Regions from separate parts of the Phenylobacterium sp. LjRoot219 genome, predicted to be linked through region 1. Evidence: riboswitches for the same ligand, from Rfam matches in the RefSeq annotation. Region 1 holds a riboswitch; the other holds the start of a gene.
The links. Region 1 has a riboswitch for cobalamin ahead of ACSQ14_RS18235 (TonB-dependent receptor). Riboswitches for the same ligand answer to the same signal wherever they lie in the genome.
Positions count from the first base shown of each region.

Region 2: it holds a riboswitch for cobalamin, as region 1 does, so the genes downstream of both, ACSQ14_RS09075 (TonB-dependent receptor plug domain-containing protein) here and ACSQ14_RS18235 (TonB-dependent receptor) in region 1, are expected to answer to the same signal.

Region 1 is NZ_CAXUQI020000002.1:27,921-37,816, reverse strand. Features, by position in the region: gene ACSQ14_RS18265 (DUF1636 domain-containing protein) at 1-194, shown strand, start outside; gene ACSQ14_RS18260 (ABC transporter substrate-binding protein) at 196-1,056, shown strand; gene ACSQ14_RS18255 (beta strand repeat-containing protein) at 1,126-3,753, opposite strand; gene ACSQ14_RS18250 (histidine phosphatase family protein) at 3,986-4,510, opposite strand; gene ACSQ14_RS18245 (CbtB domain-containing protein) at 4,746-4,973, shown strand; gene ACSQ14_RS18240 (CbtA family protein) at 4,989-5,738, shown strand; cobalamin riboswitch at 5,780-6,007, shown strand; gene ACSQ14_RS18235 (TonB-dependent receptor) at 6,188-8,230, shown strand; gene ACSQ14_RS18230 (MucR family transcriptional regulator) at 8,350-8,811, opposite strand; gene upp (uracil phosphoribosyltransferase) at 8,981-9,610, opposite strand; gene ACSQ14_RS18220 (DUF1688 family protein) at 9,623-9,896, opposite strand, start outside.
Region 2 is NZ_CAXUQI020000001.1:1,842,250-1,852,145, reverse strand. Features, by position in the region: gene ACSQ14_RS09110 (Gfo/Idh/MocA family protein) at 1-776, opposite strand, end outside; gene araD1 (AraD1 family protein) at 773-1,753, opposite strand; gene ACSQ14_RS09100 (aldehyde dehydrogenase (NADP(+))) at 1,753-3,324, opposite strand; gene ACSQ14_RS09095 (IlvD/Edd family dehydratase) at 3,343-5,145, opposite strand; gene ACSQ14_RS09090 (sugar MFS transporter) at 5,244-6,569, shown strand; gene ACSQ14_RS09085 (GNAT family N-acetyltransferase) at 6,566-7,102, shown strand; gene cobU (bifunctional adenosylcobinamide kinase/adenosylcobinamide-phosphate guanylyltransferase) at 7,228-7,743, opposite strand; cobalamin riboswitch at 7,787-7,972, shown strand; gene ACSQ14_RS09075 (TonB-dependent receptor plug domain-containing protein) at 8,110-9,896, shown strand, end outside.

The sequences.
Region 1 (9,896 bases):
GCTCGCCGGGGAAGATCGGCTATGTGCTCGGCCGCTTCGAGCCAACCGCCGACGCCGCCCAGGCCCTCGTCGACTACATGGCGGAATACCTGCAGAGCGAGGAGGGCGTCGTGCCCTATCGGCGCTGGCCCGAGGGCGTGAAGGGCCACTTCATCGTCCGGGTTCCGCCGGCCGGCCAGATCGTCGGCGAGTGAGATGACCGCCGCGATCAGTCGCCGGACGGCGTCCGCCGCCCTGTTCGGGCTCGGCCTGGCGGGCCCGGCAGCCGCCGGCGTCGCCCCACGCCGGGTGGTCTCGCTCGGCCAATGCCTCGACACCGTCCTGATGCACGTGGCTGACCGCGGGCAGATCGCGGCGATCACCTATCGCTCGCGCGACCCGCTCAATTCGCCGGCCTGGGAGATCGCCCGCACCCTGCCGGTGACCTATGAGACCGCCGAGGAAGTGGTCGGCCTGCAGCCCGACCTGGTGCTCGCCAGCAAGCGCTCGGCGCTGGCCGCCCGAACCACGTTGAAGGGGCTGGGGTACCGGGTCGAGGAATTCCCGGTTCCGGACAGCGTCTCCAGCAGCATCGCCCAGATCCGGGAGATCGGCCGGCTGGTCGGTCGCCAGCCCCGCGCCGAAGCGCTCGTCGCCCGGATCGAGGCGGCCTTGGCCGCGGCCGCCCCGTCGGCCGGCGCGCCGCCGGTTCCGGCGCTGATCTATCAGCGCGGCGGCCTGGTCGCCGGCGAGAAAACCCTGATCGGGGAGATGATGGAGCGCTGCGGCCTCGAGAATGTCGCCGCGCGCTACGGCGTAAAGAAATGGGCGAAGGTCCCCCTGGAGCGGCTGCTCGCCGACCCGCCGAAAATCCTCCTGCTGGGTGAAGCGCGGGTCGGCGTCGCGGGCGGGGGCGAGCGCATCCTGGCGCATCCGGCGCTGGCCGCGCTGGAGCCGCGGATGCATCGCGTCATCTTCCCCGTCGAACTGCTCTACTGCGGCGGCCCCTTGCTGATCCGGACGGCGGCCGCCCTGACCCACGCCCGGCAGGCAACCGAGCGGCGGCTCGCGGCCTGACTTCGGGGGGCCGCTCCGAACTGGCGCGAACGACCCTTCTCCGACGTCGAGCTGGTCTGCTCCTGCAGCCTAAGAGAACAGGAAGTCGCCGGAGGTGAGGCTGCTCATCGGCACCCCGGTGAGCACGATCGTCTGGCCGTCCAGAGTAATCACCGTGTTCGCGCCGACCATGGCCATCTTGCTGGAAAGGACCTGGAAATCCGCCGCCTGGGTTATCGACAGCAGGATGTGATCGCCCTCCGCGTGGCTGAAGTCCGTGATGACGTCGCGGCCCGCCCCGCCGATGAAATTGAAGGTGTCCGCGCCCGCGCCTCCGGTCAGGGCGTCATCGCCCAGGTCGCCGGAAAGGTGGTCGGCCCCGTCGCCGCCGAAGATGACGTCATTGCCCTGGCCGCCCAAAACGACATCCTCGCCGAGGTCGCCCAGGAGCACATCGTCGCCCTGGTTGCCCCGGACGAAATCGTCGCCCTGGCCACCGGCGACGCTGTCATTGCCAAGGTCGCCGAAAAGCTGGTCGTTGCCCTGGTTGCCATTGACGAAATCATTCCCCTGACCGCCGCGCACTACGTCTGCGCCTATGCCCGAGAAGATGCGGTCGCTCCCGGTATTGCCCTGCAAGACGTCGTTGTTCGGTCCGCCGCTCACCCTGTCGTCGCCGGCTCCGCCCACGATCGTGTCAGCGCCGGCGCCGCTCCAGTTGATGACGTTGTTGGTGGCGTCGCCGGTCAGTAGGGAGCCGGTCGGCTTAACGACGGTAACCACCGATGGCGGCGGCGTGACCGGAGGCGAGGCGGCCTGGATGGTGACTTCCAGGCCCGCGCTCGGGGCCGAGGTATTTCCCGCCAGATCCGTCGCCGCAACCGAGACGGTGTGTTGGCCGTAGGCCAGGGCGCTCGACGTGATCGACCAGTTCCCCGACCCGTCAGCGGTCGTGGTTCCCAGCACGGTTGTCCCATCGGTGTCGAACAGCGAAACGGCGGCATTCGCCTCGCTCGTGCCGGTAAAGACCGGCGTCACGTCGCTGGTAAGATTATCGGTGCTCGACGCCCCGGTGTCAGACGCCGCGCTCAGGTCCGGCGTGGCGGGTGCGGCGGGCGCCGCCGTGTTGATCACATACGACTGCGAGAGGACGCTTTCGTTGCCGGCGAGGTCGGTGACCCGAAACTTCAGGACGTCGCTGCCGGTCAGCGTGGCGGCATAGGAGAAGGCGTTTCCCACCGGGGCGACTGTGTCCCAGGTGACCCCGTTGTCGGTGGAAATCTCCGCGTGGTCGCCTGCCGCCAGGGGGCCGGCCAGCACGCCGCTGATAGTCTGCGCAGACGTGTTGGTGATGAAGTCGCCGGCGGAGGCGCCTGTGTCGGCGGACAGGCCGATGCTGCTGGCGCCGGATGGCGCGAGCATGTCGAGCTCGTAGGCCTGGGCGGAGATGGCGCCCGAATTGCCAGCCGTGTCGACGACCCGGACGTTCAGCGTGTCGTTCTGGGTGATGGTGGTGGCGTAGGACCAGCTGGTGTCACCCGGCGCGGTGGCTACCGTGTGCCAGGTCCCGCCGTTGTCGGTCGAGACCTGGACCCCTTCGCCCGCCGTTAGAGAAGCGGACAGGGTGCCGCTGATGGTCTGCGCGGCGGTCCTCGTGATGAAGTCGGAGGCGGAGGCCCCGGTGTCTGCGGAAAAGGCAACTGAGGCGACGGTGGTTGTCGGCGCCGTGGTGTCGAGCACGTAGGCCTGGGCGGAGGCCGCACCCATGTTGCCAGCCGCATCGACGACCCGCACTTTCAGGGTATCGCTGCCTGTGAGGGTGGCGTTGTACGACCAGGTGACGTCACCCGACGTGGCGGTGGCCGTGTGCCAGGACGCGCCGTTGTCGGTCGAGACCTCAACCGCGTCCCCCGCCGCCAGATTGCTTGCCAGGCTGCCGCTGATGGTCTGCGCGGCGGTCGTTGTGATGAAGTCGGAGGCGGAGGCCCCGGTATCGGCTGAGAAGGCCGCTGAGGCGGAGGTGTTCGTGGGCGCCGTGGTGTCGAGCACGTAGGCCTGGGCGAAGGGGTCGCCCGCATTGCCGGCCGCATCGACAACCCGCACTTGCAGCGTGTCGCTGCTGGTGAGGGTGATGGGGACGGGGGAGGCCCAGGCGCTCCCTGCGGCGACGACCGTCAGCCAGGTTGCGCCATTGTCGGTCGAGACCTCAACCGCTTCCCCCGCCGCCAGAGGACTTGCCAGGCTGCCGCTGATGGTCTGCAGCGCGTTGGCGGTGATGAAGTCGGTGGCGGAGGTCCCGGTATCTGCCGAAAAGGCCGCTGAGGCGGGGGTGTTTGAAGGCGCCGTGGTGTCGATGACAATGTTCGTGTTGGCGCCCAGCGAGCCGGCCGTACCCGGCGACGGCAGGGTGAGGACGGCGCTGGTCGCGGTTCCGCTTTGGGTGATCGCGGCCCCGTTCAGGCTCAGGGCCAAGGTCGAGGCGTAATCCAGGTCGGCGCTCGTTTGGCCGGCCCCCACCGTGTAGGAGAAGGTCAGGGTCGAGCCGCCGCTTCCGGAGGCGTAGGTGGCGGTCCCGCCGCTGTCCAGCGACAGTGTCGGTGTGCCGCCCGTGGTGTCGACGTCTACGGCAGTGCTGAACTGAACGCTCAATGCCACCGTGTCGCCGGCCCTGTAACTGCCGTTGGCGGCGCCTGAGGTGACCGAGACAATGCTAGTCATGCTGAGCTTTCACTGACCCGAAGCCGTTTCACCAGAAGAATCGGGATCCGCTAACCGTCAGCTTGACTACAACTTTTCCGGGCGCTTGCCAAAATGCAGCCCCAGGTGATCGAGGCCTGCGGCCTCGATCAGTGGATCGGCAAGGCGCCGCAGCGCCAGTGTCCGTTCCCACCCTTGGCCGAAGCTCGGAACATCCGCTTGCCGGCAGGCCAATCGCCTGACGGCGGCGCGCTCAGCCCGGGTCGCGCTTGTCGGGGCGGATCGCCTGCAGCCGCCAGACGCCGTTGAACGACAAGGTCACCGCCGAGAGCGGCGCAATGTCGATCCGCAAGGTGGCGGGCGCCGGCAGGTCGAGCGCCGTGGCGATCGCCGCGCGGATCACCATCGGATGGGTGATGGCGACGAGGGGCGAAGAGCCCTGCGCGCGGGCCGCCAGCCAGGGCGCGAGTCGCTGGCGCACGTCGTCGAGACGCTCGCCGCCCGGAGTCCCGGCGGCAGGGTCGCGGATCCAGGCGGTAAGGCCCGCGGGGTCGCTCGCCTGGATCTCGGCGAAGCTGCGGCCGGCCCAGGCTGCGTGGTCGATGTCGCGCAACGCCTCGTCGACCTGGGCCTCGACGGCCAGGACCGCGGCGGTTCGCCGGGCGGCGCGGGCCGGGCTCGTCAGCCAGGCCGCGGCTCTCGGCGGCGCGACCGTCGGGCCCTTGAGGCCGCCCGCGTCGAGGTCGTCGTCCCGCGCCGGAAACGCGCCGAGCCGCATCGCAGCCGTCGCCGCATGGCACAAGAGGATCAGGGTCGTGGCCAGGCCGGCCTCCGTTGTCGTTGACGGCCCAGCTGTATCGGGCTTAGTGCGAAGCTGCAGATCGAGGAAGAAGCCGGTGAGAGCCCGGCACGGTCGCGCCACTGTAATCGACGCCGCCCCGGCGGTGTCGAGAGTCAGACCTTCCTCGGATCGGTTTTTCACGACGGGACGCGAAATCCCGGAAGGAGCGCTTATGACGGCTACGGCCCTCTTCCCCGACGACGTTTTCATTCCGGCCGGCGAGACCCAGGCGATCCCGCTGGGCGACATCGCGCCCTGGGCGGTCTTCGGCATGCTGCTGGCGATGATCTTCCTCTATTTCGTCAGCACCGAGCAGGGCGCGCTGGCGCTGTTCGACGGCATGTACATCCACGAGTTCGTCCACGACGGCCGCCACCTGCTGGGCTTCCCCTGCCACTGAGGCAGGGCGTCTTCCATGACACGCGACCTTCTGGTTCGCGGGATGCTGGCCGGGCTCCTGGCCGCCATCCTGGCCGTTCTGTTCGCTCGCGCCTTCGGCGAGCCGCAGGTGGATCTCGCCATCAGTTTTGAGGAGGCCGGGGCCCACGCTCACGCCATGAGCATGGGTGCGGGCCAAGAGGCTGAGCTGGTCAGCCGGACGGTGCAGAAGAGCTTCGGCCTGCTGACCGCGCTGGCGCTCTACGGCGCCGCCGTCGGCGGGATCTTCGCCATCGTCTTCGCCCTGACCTACGGCCGCCTCGCCAAGATCGGCCCGCGGGCCTTCGCCTTGCTGTTGGCGCTGGCGGCCTTCGTCGCCGTCAGCCTCACGCCGGTGCTGAAGTATCCGCCGACGCCGCCGGGCGTCGGCCTGCATGAGACGGTCGCGTTCCGCACCGGCGCCTACTTCCTGATGATCGCCCTTTCGCTCGCCGGGCTGGCGATGGCGACCCAACTGGGCGGTTGGATCGGGCGACGGCGCGGGGCTTTCAACGGCCTGCTGGCGGGCGGCGGCGCCTATCTGCTGTTCGCCGCCGGCCTGATGCGGCTGATGCCGGCGATCAACGAGGTGCCGGCGGGATTTCCGGCGATCGTCCTGTGGAACTTCCGCCTCGCCGCCCTTGGCACCCAGGCGGTGCTGTGGATCGTCCTGGGCGTCGCCTTCGGCGCCTTGGCCGAACGCGTGCTGCGGGCGGCCGGAACGCCCAGGCCTATTGCCTTACAGTAGAGCTTCCCGTAGGCGGGGCCGTCTCGGTGCCCTCAAAGGGATCGAGAAGATTTCGCGCTGGCGCCCGAGAGGGCTGAACGGGAACACGGTGAGGATGCCGCCACTGGCGGCGCCGAATCCGAGGCTGTCCCTGCAACTGTAAGTGGCGAGTGCGGCATGCACGTGGTCCGGTTTTTCCGGGCTGCAGCCACTGGGATCTCGATCCTGGGAAGGCGCATGTCACGCGATGACCCGTGAGCCAGGAGACCGGCTAGCGCGGGTCGCTCTTGCCCGACCCAGGGGGTGGTCAGGCACGGAACTCCGTCTGAGCGACGAACGAGCGGTGAGAGCCGTATCGTGCGGTCCGGGCCGGCGCGGGGGCGTCCGCCCGCCCGGCCGTCGACCGTGCGCGGGGTCTCGCCACGGAAGCTCTTGCCTGTGTCGCATCGGCGCTTCGCGGAGGGCTTTTCATGCCCCACCTCACCAAGCGGTCCATGCTGGCCGCAATCTGTCTCGTCCCGCTCGGGTTCGCAGCCTCGCCCGCCTCGGCCGCTACTAAAGACGGGGCGGTAGCCACGGCGAGCGCCGACGCCGCGGTCGCCGAAGTCGTCGTGTTCGGGCGCGGGGAGTCGAAGATCGGCGTCGCCCACGCCGCCAGCGAAGGGACCATCGCCGGCTCTGATCTGCTGGTGCGCCCGCTGCTCCGGACGGCGGAACTGCTGGAGGCGGTGCCTGGGCTGATCGCCGCCCAGCACTCGGGTTCAGGCAAGGCCAACCAATACTTCCTGCGTGGCTTCAACCTCGACCACGGGACCGATTTCACCACCTACATCGACGACGTGCAGATGAACCTCCGCACGCACGGCCACGGGCAGGGCTATCTGGATCTCAATGGTCTGATCCCCGAGGTCATCGTCCGCGAGGACTTCCGCAAAGGCCCCTACCGGGCCGATGGCGGCGACTTCGCCTTGGCCGGCGCCGCGTACATGACCACGGTCGACTCCTTCGCCCGACCCTGGGTGGCGGTCGAGGCAGGCTCCTACGCCTATGCGCGCCTGGCCGCGGGCGGGACGCTGGCCGATGTCGCCGGCGGCAGCCTCACGCTCGTCGGGGAGGGCAAGATCTATGATGGGCCGTGGCAGGAGGCGGAGCGCCTGCGCCACTGCGCGGCCTTCGCCAAGTACGAGCGCGACACCCCGGCCGGCCTGCTCGAGCTTAGCGGCCAAGCCTACCGCGGGACCTGGCGGCCGACCGAGCAGATCCCCGAGCGGATCATCGGCTCGCCGGTCTGCGCCGACGTGTTCTGCTCGCCGGATCCGACCGCGACGGGCGAGACGACCCGCTTCATCGCCAATGCGCGGCTGAGCGGCGAGGGCTGGAAGGGCAACGTCTACGCCCAGTCCTACGACTGGAACATGTTCTCGAACCCGACCTACGCCAACGCCGACGGTTCGAGCGCGCAGATCCACCAGTTCGACCGGCGCTGGATCTTCGGGCTCAAGGCCGAAAAGACCTGGGATCTCTCGCCGCAGTTCGCCTTCCGGGCGGGGACCGAGAACCGGTACGACGACATCGACAAGGTGGGCCTCTATCAGACCGCGGATCGGGCCGTCGTCGCCTCCTTGGGGCTCTATGCAGTCAAGGAGCTGTCGGCCGCGGCGTTCGGCGAACTCACCTGGCGGCCCATCGAGGGCCTGCGTGTGACCGGCGGCCTGCGCGGCGACTACTACCACGCCGACGTCGGCGCCATCGACGCGGCGGCCGCCGGGCTCGGTACGGGCAGGGCGCATGACAGCATCCTGTCGCCGAAGCTCGACGTCGCCTACGCCGTCAACGACAGCATCGAGCTCTACGCCGACTGGGGCCGGGGCTTCCACTCGAACGACGTCCGCGGCGCCTTTCAGACGCCGGCGGTGCCGATCCTCGTGAGAGGGACCGGCAAGGAACTCGGCGCCAGGTTCCAGGCCGGCAGGTTCACGCTCACGACGGCCTACTGGTGGCTGAACATCGGCAGCGAGCTGCGCTTCGTCGGCGACTCCAACGCCGTTGAACCGACGGGGGCGAGCAAGCGCCACGGCTACGAGCTCGTCGGCTTCTGGCGACCGCTGTCCTGGCTGGCCATCGACGGCGCCTACACCCGCAGCCACGCGCGCTACGACAACGGCGACCACATTCCCAACGCCTTCGAGAACTCCGCGTCACTCGGCGTCTCGGCGGTCTCAGACACGTGGGAGGGCGCCATCCGCCTGCGCCACCTGGGTCCGTCGCCGTTGGTCGAGGACAACTCCGTCCGCGACCAGGGCAGCACCGTCGTCAACATGCGCGGCGCGAGGAAATTCGCGGATTTCGAGGTCTACGGCGAGCTCTTGAACGTGTTCAACAGCCGCGACAAGGACATCGCCTACTTCTACGAATCCTACATTACGGCCTTCGATCCGGAGCCTGTCGAAGGGCGGATGAGCCGCGTCGTCGAGCCGCGCACCGTTCGCCTCGGCATGACCTATCGCTTCTAGCCAGCAACTCGCTGCAACGGCGCGCAGGCCCGGTTCAGTACGGCGGCGGCGCGCCGCGACCGCTTGGAGACCGCGGGAAGCCGCCCCGCCATCGCGGGCGGGGCGGCTTGATGATCAGGCTACTTCGCGCGGGGCTTGCGAACCGTGGGGGCTTTCGCCGCCGCCACTGCCTTTGCGGGCGCTCTGCCGCCTTGGCCAAGGCCCATGCTCTTCGCCAGCGCCGACCGCGAGGCGGCGTAGTTGGGGGCGACCATCGGGTAGTCTTTCGGCAGGCCCCACTTCGCCCGGTAATCCTCGGGGCTCATGTCGTACTTGGTCCGAAGGTGACGCTTCAGGGATTTGAACTTCCGACCGTCCTCGAGGCAGATCAGGAAGTCAGGGCTGATCGACTTCCGCACCGACACCGCCGGCGCCTGGGGCGCGGCGGGAGCTTCGGAAACACCCGTGCTCACACCCTTCAGGGCGTCGTGAACCTGTCTGATGAGGTTCGGCAGGTCATTGGCCGAGACGCTGTTGTTGGCGACGTAGGCGGACACGATGTCAGTCGCCATCCCGATCACGTTGTTCTCTTCTTCGGTCATACGGGCTTCCTTGTGAAATCTGAGATGTGAGCCTTAGCTGCTCCAAGCGTCTCAGACGACCGGTATCTACAGCGCTGACATTTCATAAGTCCGCTTCCGAAGGACTTGTCGGCGGGTGTCCGGGGTTTTGCGTCTGGCGCGATCTCCGGTCCGGAGAACGCCAGGGGCACTACTTCGTGCCGTACATGCGGTCGCCGGCGTCCCCCAGGCCAGGGAGGATGTAGCCATGCTCGTTCAACCGCTGGTCAATCGCCGCCACCCAGACCCGCACGTCCGGGTGATGCCCGTGGAAGTTCGATAGCCCCTCGGGCGCGGCGACCAGGCAGGCCATCCGGATCTGTTTGGCGCCGGCTTCCTTCAGCCGGTCGGCGGCGGCGATGGCGGTGTTGCCGGTCGCCAGCATCGGGTCGATCACCACCACCAGCCGCTCGGCCAGGTCCGTCGGGGCCTTGAAGTAATATTCCACGCAGGCGAGCGTCGCCGGATCGCGATAGAGGCCGACGTGGGCGACGCGGGCGGCGGGGACCAGCTCCAGCATGCCTTCCAGCATGCCCATGCCGGAGCGCAGGACGGGCGCAAACACCAACTTTTTGCCGGCCAGAACCGGCGCCTGGATGGTCGCCAGCGGCGTCTCGACTTCGACGTCCGCCAGCGGCAGGTCGCGGGTGACCTCGTAGCAGATCAGGCCGCCGATCTCCTTCAGCATCTGGCGGAAGCTCTTGGTGGAGGTCTGCTTCCGCCGCATCAGGCTGAGCTTGTGCCTGACGAGCGGGTGATCCACGACCGTGACGTCCTGCATGAGACCTCCTGGCTAAAAGACGGTGCCGTCGCTGATCACCGCAAGGGGCGGGCCGCCGTCGCGCCGTCGCTCCCGCGCGATCCGCCGCCCGGCCGCCCAGGAGCCGCCTTCCAGCATGCAGGCCAGGGGAAAGTCGGACGCCTCGACGCCGAGGCGCGCCCGTACCAGCGGCGCCAGCCGGTCGAGCAGGGCCACGGTCATGGCTCGCCAGCTCACCACCAGCGGGCTGTCCACCGCGTGCATGCGATCCGCGTCACCCGGGTCGGCCAGGACCAGGACGCCCATG
Region 2 (9,896 bases), on a different contig from region 1:
GGTTGGGCGGCCCCGTCGATCGAAAGCTTGTTGCCCCCCTCGGACAGCAGGAGTTCGCCGTCGTCGGCCTCGACCCTGATGTCCCAGCTTTGCGGCCCGGTCTGACGGAAATCGAACTCGGCCGCGATCGGAACCTCGGCGGCGGTCTTCAGGGCGAGCTGAGCGGCGATCGGCGCCTGGCAGTTGGCCGGAACCTCGAGTTCGGCTGCGCAGAGCCGAATCGGCTCGCCGACGATCGCGGTGAGGATCGACAGAGCGTTGATGCCGGGATCGAACACGCCGAAGCCGCCGGCCTGCCAGATCCAGGTCTGGCCGGGGTGCCAGTGCCGCACGTCCTCCTTCCAGGTGATCTGCATCTTGCGGATCGCGCGGCCGGCGATCCAGTCGCGTGCGGGCGCGACCGCCGCGGCGTAGCGCGAATGCCAGCTGGCGAAGAGCGTCACGCCCTTCACCTGGGCGAGCGCGATCAGGGCCTCGACCTCCGCAACGGTGGCGCCTGGCGGCTTTTCCAGAAAGACGTGCTTGCCCGCCGCCAGCGCATCGCGCGCCGCCTCGTAGCGGAACTGCGGCGGCTGGCACATGGCCACGGCGTCGAGCCCCGGCTCGGCGGCCAGCATGGCTTCGACGTCCTTGTAGTTGCGCACGCCCGGCGCCTCGCCGTGGCGGCTGGCGACCGCGACAAGCTCAGCGCCCTCGGTGCGGGCGATCGCCGGCAGGTGCTGGTCGCGGGCGATCTTCCCGAAGCCGACCAGACCGATCTTCAGCGCAGAGCTCATAGGCGGCGCACCTTCACCGGGGCGGCGGCCGGGGTCCGCGCCAGCGGGTTGCGGGCCGGCAGGCGGAACGGCGGGGCTTCGATCTCGAACACGTCGCCCTCCTGAGTGCGGAAGCCGTCCGAGAAGGAGAGCGTCGCGGTGCCGAAGAAATGCACGTGCACGTCCCCCGGCCGGCGGAAGCCGGCGTATTTGAAGTGGTGGTGCTCGAGGTTGGCGATGCTGTGGGACATGTTCGCCTCGCCCGACAGGAAGGCCTTTTCCCAGACCACCTCGCCGCCGCGGCGGATGCGGCTGACGCCGCGCAGGTCCTCCGGCAGCTCGCCCAGCAGCAGCTCCGGCCCGAGCGCGGCGGCGCGCAGCTTGGAATGCGCCAGCCACAGATAGTTGCCGCGCTCGGTGACGTGGTCGGAGAACTCGTTGCCGAGCACGAAGCCCAGCCGCACCGGCTCCCCATCCGCGTCGATCAGGTAGACGCCGGCGACCTCCGGCTCCTCGCTGCCGTCCTCGGCGAAGTGCGGCATGGCCAGCGGCTCATCCGGGCCGACGATGATCTGGCCGTCGCCCTTGTAGAACCACTCCGGCTGGACCCCGGCCTCGCCGGCCGGTGGCTTGCCGCCTTCGACGCCCATCAGGAACATCTTCATCGAGTCGGTGAGGTTTTCCTCGCCCTGGCTCGCCCGGTGCATCTTGTCCCGGCCCTCGGCCGAGCCGAGGTGGGTCAGGCCGGTGCCGCTGACCAGGGTGTGGGCGGCGTCGTCGTGGTCGATCGGGGCGAGCAGACGCACCGCCGCCAGATCGATCGGCTCACGGGCGAGCTGCTCGGCCAGGACCGCCAGCGAGACGTGCGAGGTGATCGCCCACTGCGCCAGACGCAGGGTGCTCTGGACGCCCTCGAGCCGTCGCGCCGCGCCTTCGGCGTCCAGCGCCGCAACGCCGCGCGCCTCGCCGTTGGCGAATTGAACCAGCGATCGGATCATCAGACGCGCTCCACGACGCCGTCGATACGACGGGCCAGCTTCCAGGGGTTGGCCGCCTGCAGCGCCGGCGGCAGCAGCGGGTCCGGCAGGTCCTGGTAGCAGACCGGCCGCAGGAACCGCGCCATGGCCAGGGTGCCGACCGAGGTGCTGCGGCCGTCCGAGGTCGCCGGGAACGGCCCGCCGTGCACCATGGCGTGGGTCACCTCGACGCCGGTCGGCCAGCCGTTGGCGAGCACGCGGCCGGCCTTGCGCTGCAGCGCCGGCAGCAAGCGCGCCGCGGCCGGCTGGTCGGCGGCGTCCAGCTGCAGCGTGGCGGTGAGCTGGCCTTCCAGGCCCTCGATCACGACCAGCATCTCGTCGAGGTCGCGACAGCGCACGACCATCGAAGACGCGCCGAAGACCTCGTGCGACAGGGTCGGGTCCGCCAGGAAGTCTGGGGCCGCGGCGCTGAACAGCGCGCCGCACGCCTGGTTCTGCCCCTCGCCCACCCGGCCCTGGGCCACCGGCGTGACGGCCGAATGCGCGGCCAGCGCGTCGACGCCGCGGGTGAAGCTCTCGCGGATGCCGGGCGTCAGCATCACCGCCGGATGGCTCTCGGCCAGCGCCTGGGCGGCGGCGGCGACGAACCGATCGAGGTCCGGACCGTCGAGGGCGATCACCAACCCCGGGTTGGTGCAGAACTGTCCCGCGCCCAGCGTCAGCGACTGGACGAAGGCCGGTCCCAGCGCCTCGGCCCGCGCGGCGAGCGCTCCCGGCAGCAGGACGACGGGATTGATGCTGCTCATCTCGGCGTAGACCGGGATCGGTTCGGCGCGCGCGTTGGCGATCCGCACCAGCGCCAGGCCGCCACCGCGCGAGCCGGTGAAGCCCACCGCCTTGATCCGCGGATCGGCGACCAGCGCCGAACCGAGGTCGTTCGAGGTCCCCGGCAGGAAGGAGAAGACGCCGGCCGGCAGGCCGCAGGCCGCGACCGCGGCCTGCACCGCGCGCGCCACCAGCTCGCCCGTGCCGGGGTGCGCCGGGTGGCCCTTGACCACCACGGGGCAGCCGGCGGCGAAGGCCGCGGCGGTGTCGCCGCCGGCCGTCGAGAAGGCCAGCGGGAAGTTCGAAGCGCCGAACACCGCCACCGGGCCGAGCGCCAGGTTCATCCGCCGCAGGTCCGCGCGCGGCGGCGTGCGTTCCGGCAGCGCCGGGTCGATCGCAGCGTCCAGCCAGTCGCCCTGACGCACCGCCTGGGCGAACAGCTTCAGCTGGCCGACCGTCCGGCCGCGCTCGCCTTCGAGCCTGACCCGCGGCAGCCCGGTTTCGGTCATGGCGGTGACGATCAGCTCGTCGCCGATCGCCAGGATGTTGTCGCCGACCGCCTCGATGAAGCGGGCGCGCGCCTCGGGCTCCAGCGTCGAGAAGCGTTCGAACGCCGCCGCCGCCAGGGCGCAGGCGTCGGCCACGTCCTGCTCATTGGCCGAGGAGAAGGCCGTCGGCAGCTCCACGCCCTTCGCCGGGTCGATGGCGAGAAACTTCAGGTCCCGCTGACGCTCTTCCGCGCCGACCAGCACTGCACCGTTGATCATGGCAGCTTCCAACTTTGCTTAGTGATTGTCGCGCGGCAGGCCGCGCGTCTGAGCGATCCGCTGAAACGCTTCCGCGCCTTCGAGGATCGCGCCGGTCTCCATCTGGCCGACCAGCGCACGCTGGATCTCCTGCCAGGGCGTCTGCGACGGCGGATAGGCGTAGCCCCCGGCCTGCGCGAGCGCCTCGCGGCGCGCGGCCAGCTCGGCGTCCGGCAGCAGCACGTCGGCCGACCCGCGCCGCAGGTCGATGCGCACCCGGTCGCCGGTGCGCAGCAGCGCCAGGCCGCCGCCTGCGGCCGCTTCCGGCGAGGCGTTGAGGATCGAAGGCGAGCCGGAGGTGCCGGACTGGCGGCCGTCGCCGAGGCACGGCAGGGCGTGGACGCCGTCCAGCAGCAGTTGCGCCGGCGGGCGCATGTTCACCACCTCGGCCGCGCCGGGATAGCCGATCGGCCCGGCCCCGCGCATGATCAGGATGGTCTCGGCGGTGATGCCGGTCGCCGGGTCGTCGATCCGGCGGTGGTAGTCCTCCGGGCCGTCGAAGACGACCACCGGGCCTTCGAAGGCCTCCGGATCGTCCGGATTGCTGAGATAGCGGGCGCGGAACTCCTCGGAGATCACGCTGGTCTTCATCACCGCGGCGTCGAACAGATTGCCCGACAGCACGAGGAAGCCGGCGTCCTCGCGCAGCGGCTGGTCGAACGGCCGGATGACCTTCTCGTCCTCGATCGTCGCGTTGCGGCAGTTGTCGCCGAAGGTCCGGCCGTTGACGGTCATCGCGCCTTCGCGGATCAGCCCCTTGGACATCAGCTGGTTCACCACCGCCGGCACGCCGCCGGCGCGGTAGTAGTCCTCGCCGAGGTACTCGCCGGCCGGCTGCAGGTTCACCAGCAGCGGCACCTTGTGGCCGACGTCCTGCCAGTCCTGGATGTCGAGCTGGACACCGAGGTGCCGGGCGATCGCCGCCAGGTGGATCGGCGCATTGGTCGAGCCGCCGATCGCCGAGTTGACGACGATGGCGTTGAGGAAGGCCTCGCGGGTCATGATGTCGGACGGCTTCAGGTCCTCGCCGACCATGTCCACGATGCGCTTGCCGGTGTGATAGGCGACCTCCTGCCGGTCGCGGTAGGGCGCAGGGATCGCCGCCGAGCCTGGCAGCGACATGCCCAGCGCCTCGGCCAGGCTGTTCATGGTGGTCGCGGTGCCCATGGTGTTGCAGTAGCCGGTGGACGGCGCCGAGGACGCCACCAGCCGGATGAAGCCGTCCTGGTCGATCTCGCCGGAGGCGAGCATCTCGCGCGCCTTCCAGACGATGGTCCCCGAGCCGGTGCGCTCGCCCTTGTGCCAGCCGTTCAGCATCGGCCCGACCGACAGGGCGATCGCCGGGATGTTCACCGTCGCCGCGGCCATCAGGCAGGCCGGCGTGGTCTTGTCGCAGCCGATGGTCAGCACGACCGCATCGAGCGGATAGCCGTAGAGCACCTCGACCAGGCCGAGATAGGCGAGGTTGCGGTCCAGCCCCGCCGTCGGCCGCTTGCCGGTCTCCTGGATCGGGTGCACCGGGAACTCGATGGCGATGCCGCCCGCCTCGCGGATGCCTTCGCGCACCCGCTCGGCCAGCACCAGGTGGTGGCGGTTGCAGGGGCTGAGATCCGAGCCGGTCTGGGCGATGCCGATGATCGGCCGACCGCTGCGCAGCTCCTCCAGGCTGATCCCGAAGTTCAGATAGCGCTCGAGATAGAGCGCGGTCATGTCGACGTTATCGGGGTTGTCGAACCAGGCGGCCGACCGCAGCTTGCGGGCCTGCGAGGGAGAACCGGTCATGGGCATTCCTAAGCGACGCGGGACGGGGGTGGCGTTGACGCCTTCTAATCGCGGATATACTCAGACAATAGCAAGATCAATGAATCTGCGGAGGAAACGTGCCCGCCCCTGTCGCCACTTCCGATACGGGCGTGACCGCCCCCGCCGTCACAGCCGACGGCTCGCCCGCGGCCTACCGCCCGGCGCTGACCCTGCTGGCCAGCCTCTTCTTCATGTGGGGCTTCATCACGGTCATCAACAACACGCTGCTGCCGCACCTGCGCAGCGTGTTCGACCTCAACTACACCCAGACGACACTGATCGAATCGGTCTGGTTCATCGCCTACTTCGTCGCCTCGATGCCCTCGGCCTGGCTGATCGAACGGGTCGGCTACAGGAAGGCGCTGGTCGCCGGCCTGAGCATTATGGCGCTCGGCGCGCTGCTGATGATCCCGGCTGCGCGCATCCCCTCCTACGGAGTCGTGCTCACCGCCCTCTTCGTCATCGCCAGCGGCATCACCCTGCTGCAGGTGGCGGCCAACCCTTACGTGGCGGTGATCGGCCCGCCGGAATCGGCCCCGGCGCGGTTGAACCTGGTCCAGGCGTTCAACTCGATGGGCACAATGTTCGCGCCCCTCTTCGGCGGCTACCTGATCCTCGGCCGCAGCGTCTCGGGCACCACCCAGGGCGCCACCCTCACAATGGAGCAGCGCCTCGCCGACGCGCAGTCGGTGCAACTGCCCTATCTGATCGTCGCCATCGTGCTGGTGGTGCTGGCGGTCGTCATCGCCCGCTTCAAGCTGCCGACCCTCAGCGCCGGCGCCCGGCGGGCGGCGGCCGAGGAGCGCAAGCACATGTCGCTCTGGCGCCACCGGAACCTGGTGCTGGGGATCCCGGCGATCTTCATCTACCTGATCGCCGAGATCGGGGTCAGCAACCTGTTCATCAACTTCGTCTCCGCCCCGGAGATCGGCAACCTCACCCACGAACAGGCCTCGCGCTACCTGTTCCTGCTGTGGGGCGGGATGATGGTCGGCCGCTTCGTCGGCAGCTTCGTCATGCGCCGCATCCCGGCGGAGAAGGTGCTCGCCGCCGCCGCCATCGGCGCCGCGGCCGTCATGCTGGTCGCGGCCACCGCCACCGGCTCGACCGCCATGTGGGCGCTGATCTCGGTCGGCCTGTTCCACTCGATCATGTTCCCGACCATCTTCACGCTCGGCATCCGCGGCCTGGGGCCGCTCACCGAAGAGGGCTCGGGGCTGCTGATCATGGCCATCGCCGGCGGCGCGCTGGTGATCGTCCAGGGCTGGCTGGCCGATCAGTACGGCCTGCAGGCGTCCTTCTTCCTGACCGTGATCTGCGAGCTCTACATCCTGTTCTACGCCCTGTGGGGCAGTCGCGCGCTGGGCCCGGAAGCGCACGCCGCGCCGACGCCCGCGCAATGATCGAAACCGCCCGGCTGGTCCTGCGGCCGTTCCGCGAAGACGACCGCGACGCCTTCGCCGCCTTCAACGGCGACGCGCGGGTCAGCGACTGGCTGGGCGGCCCGATCGACCGGGCGGCGAGCGACGCCCTGGTCGATCGCATCAACGCCCACATCGCCGAGCACGGCTTCGGGTTCTGGGCCGCCGAACTGAAGGCCGAAGCCCGGCTGGTCGGCATGATCGGCATCCGGCGGATGCCCGCCGATCTGCCGCCTGCGCCGGCCATCGAAGCCGGCTGGCGGCTCGCCCCGGCGGTCTGGGGCCAGGGGCTGGCGGCGGAAGGCGCCCGTGCGGCGCTGGACTGGGGGTTCGCCCATCTGCCGGACGACGAGATCCTCGCCATCACCGCCACCGGCAACCTGCGCTCCCAGGCGGTGATGCGGCGCATCGGCATGATCAAGCAGCCCGACCGCGGCTTCGACCATCCGCTGCTGGCCCCCGACTACCCGCTGCGCCGGCACGTGGTCTACGCCGCGGGGAGAGGGGCCGAGTAAGCCAAGCTCCCCCCTCCTCCGCTCTTCCCCGCGAAAGCGGGGATCCAGGCGTTCTTGTTCGACCGCTGCCCTAGAACGCAAAAAACCTGGGTCCCCGCTTTCGCGGGGATGACCTGCTGATGAGATTACTTCAGCCGCAGCGGGATTCCGGCGAACATCACCACCACCTCGTCGGCGCGTTCAGCCGCCCGCCGGTTCATCCGCCCGGCCTCGTCGCGGAACCGGCGGGCCAGCGCGTTCTCCGGGACGATGCTCATGCCGACCTCATTGGTCACCAGGATGACCTCGCCGGCACTCTCCGCCGCGGCGCAGAGCAGCGCCTCGGTCGCGGCCTCCAGATCGCGCTCGGCGAACATCAGGTTGTTCAGCCACAGCGTCAGGCAGTCGACGACCGCGCAGTCGGTGGCCGCGAGGCTCCGCAGCGCGTCGGCCGCCTCGAGCGGCGTCTCGCGCGTGCGCCAGGCTGGGCCGCGTTCCGCGCGATGACGGGCGATGCGCTCGGCCATCTCCGCGTCGAGCGCCTCGGCGGTGGCGATCATCACCGGCGCGCCGCCGCGGCGCGCGGCCTCGGCCTCGGCCAGCGCCTGGGCGTGCGCGCTCTTTCCGGAGCGGGCGCCGCCGATGATCAGTCGAAGTGCCATGGGATCCGCCCCCTTGTTTGACGTGCGCCAAGAGCACGACTATAGCGCCGCCCACGCAACGGGTTCCCGCAAGGGATCAAAAGGGAACTGGGTGAAAGACCCAGGCTGTCCCCGCAACTGTGAGCGGCGAGCGCGATCCCACGCGCCACTGGGCCTGGCAAGGCCTGGGAAGGCGGGATCGAGCGATTGAGCCGTGAGTCAGGAGACCTGCCCGCAGCGGTCGTCATTCGGCGAGGTCGGGGATGGCCTTGGCGAACGGGATGAAACCCCGGTTCGGCGACGTTGATCCGGCCGCGCGTGCGCGGGACTGGCGCGTTGCGGCGCGCCCAGCCTGCGTGCGTCGGCCCTTCGTCTGAGGGGCTTGCTTTGAACTCTAAGCTGTTTGTTTCCACTGCATTCTGCGTCATCGCCGCAGCGGCGCCCGCCGCTGTCCACGCCGAGGCCGCCGCCGAGGTTCCGGCGGTCGACGAACTGGTCGTCGTCGCCGGCCGCACGGCCGAACGCGCCGACCGCGTCGGTCAGCAGGTCACCGTCATCACCGCCGAAACGCTGCAGGAAAAGCAGACGCCGCTGCTGACCGAGATCCTGGCCACCACGCCGGGCGTCAGCTTCTCGCGCAACGGCGGCGTCGGCGGGACGACCAACGTCTACATCCGCGGCGCTGAGCCCGGGCAGACGGTCGTGCTGATCGACGGGGTCAAGCTGAACGATCCTTCGACCACGGACGCCGGGTTCAACTTCGGCCACATGCTGGTCGGCGACATCGCCCGCGTCGAGATCCTGCGCGGCCCGCAGTCGGTGCTGTGGGGCAGCCAGGCGATCGGCGGGGTCATCAACCTGCTGACCGCCGTGCCGACAGAACCGTTCGAAACGAGTCTCCTCGCGGAAGGCGGCTCCAACGACTGGGCCTACGGCCGCGCCGCGCTCGGCGGCAAGTCGGAGCGGGTCAGCTGGCGCGCGACGGCGGGCTACCTGACCACCAGCGGCATCTCGACCTTCGACGAGGCCAAGGGCGGCCGCGAACTGGACGGCTACCGCAACATTGGCGCCAGCGCCAAGGCGGACGTCGCCGTCACCGATCAGCTCTCGCTGGACCTGCGCACCATCTACTCGCGTGGCCGCAACGAGATGGACGGCCTCGTGCCGCCGAACTTCGTCTTCGGCGACACCCGCGCGTTGGGCACGACCCAGGACCTGGTCGGCTACGCCGGCGCACGCCTCAGCCTGCTGGACGGAAGGTTCACCAACCGGGCGGGCTACGCCTACACCAGCACCATCCGTAAGAACTACGACCCGGATCAGGCGGTGACCGACGTCACGTTCCGCGCCTCCGGCCGCAACGAGCGGTTCGAGTACCAGGGCGCCTTCGAGGTCACGCCGGTGTGGACCGCGGTCTTCGGGGCGGAGACCGAGAAGTCGAAGATGCGGACCGCGTCGCCCAGCGACTTCGATCCCAACCCGACGCCGGTGCACAGCAGCGCCCGGCTCGACAGCTTCTATGCGAACCTCCGCGGCGACGTGATCTCCAACCTGACGCTCAGCGGCGGCGTGCGGCAGGATCACCACAGCGACTTCGGCGGCAACACCGTGGGTCAGGCCTCGGCCGCCTGGCGGCTCAACGAAGGCAAGACCGTGCTGCGGGCCAGCTGGGGTCAGGCCTTCAAGGCGCCGAGCCTCTATCAGCTGGGCAGCGAGTACGGGAACCCGACGCTGGATCCGGAATCCTCGCACAGCTGGGACGCCGGGGTGGAGCACCGGATGATGGACGGCCGGATCGTCGTCTCCGCCGCCTACTTCGAGCGCAAGACCAAGAACCAGATCGACTTCTTCACCTGCCTGTCCGCCGCCAGCGACCCGCTGTGCGTCGGCGCCAACGGCGTGCCGCGCTTCGGCTTCTACGCCAACACCGCACGCACCAAGGCCAAGGGCGTGGAGCTCGACGCCGACGCCCAGCTGACCGACGCCCTGGCGCTATCGGTCAACTACACCTGGGTCGATGCGCGCAACGACGCGGAGACGAGCCGCAACTTCGACAAGCGGCTGCCGCGCCGTCCGGCCCGGGTCGGAAATGTCGAGGTGAGCTACGACTGGCCGAACGCGTTGCAGACCGCGGTCGCGGTCCAGTACGCCGGTGACCGGTTCGACGACGCCGC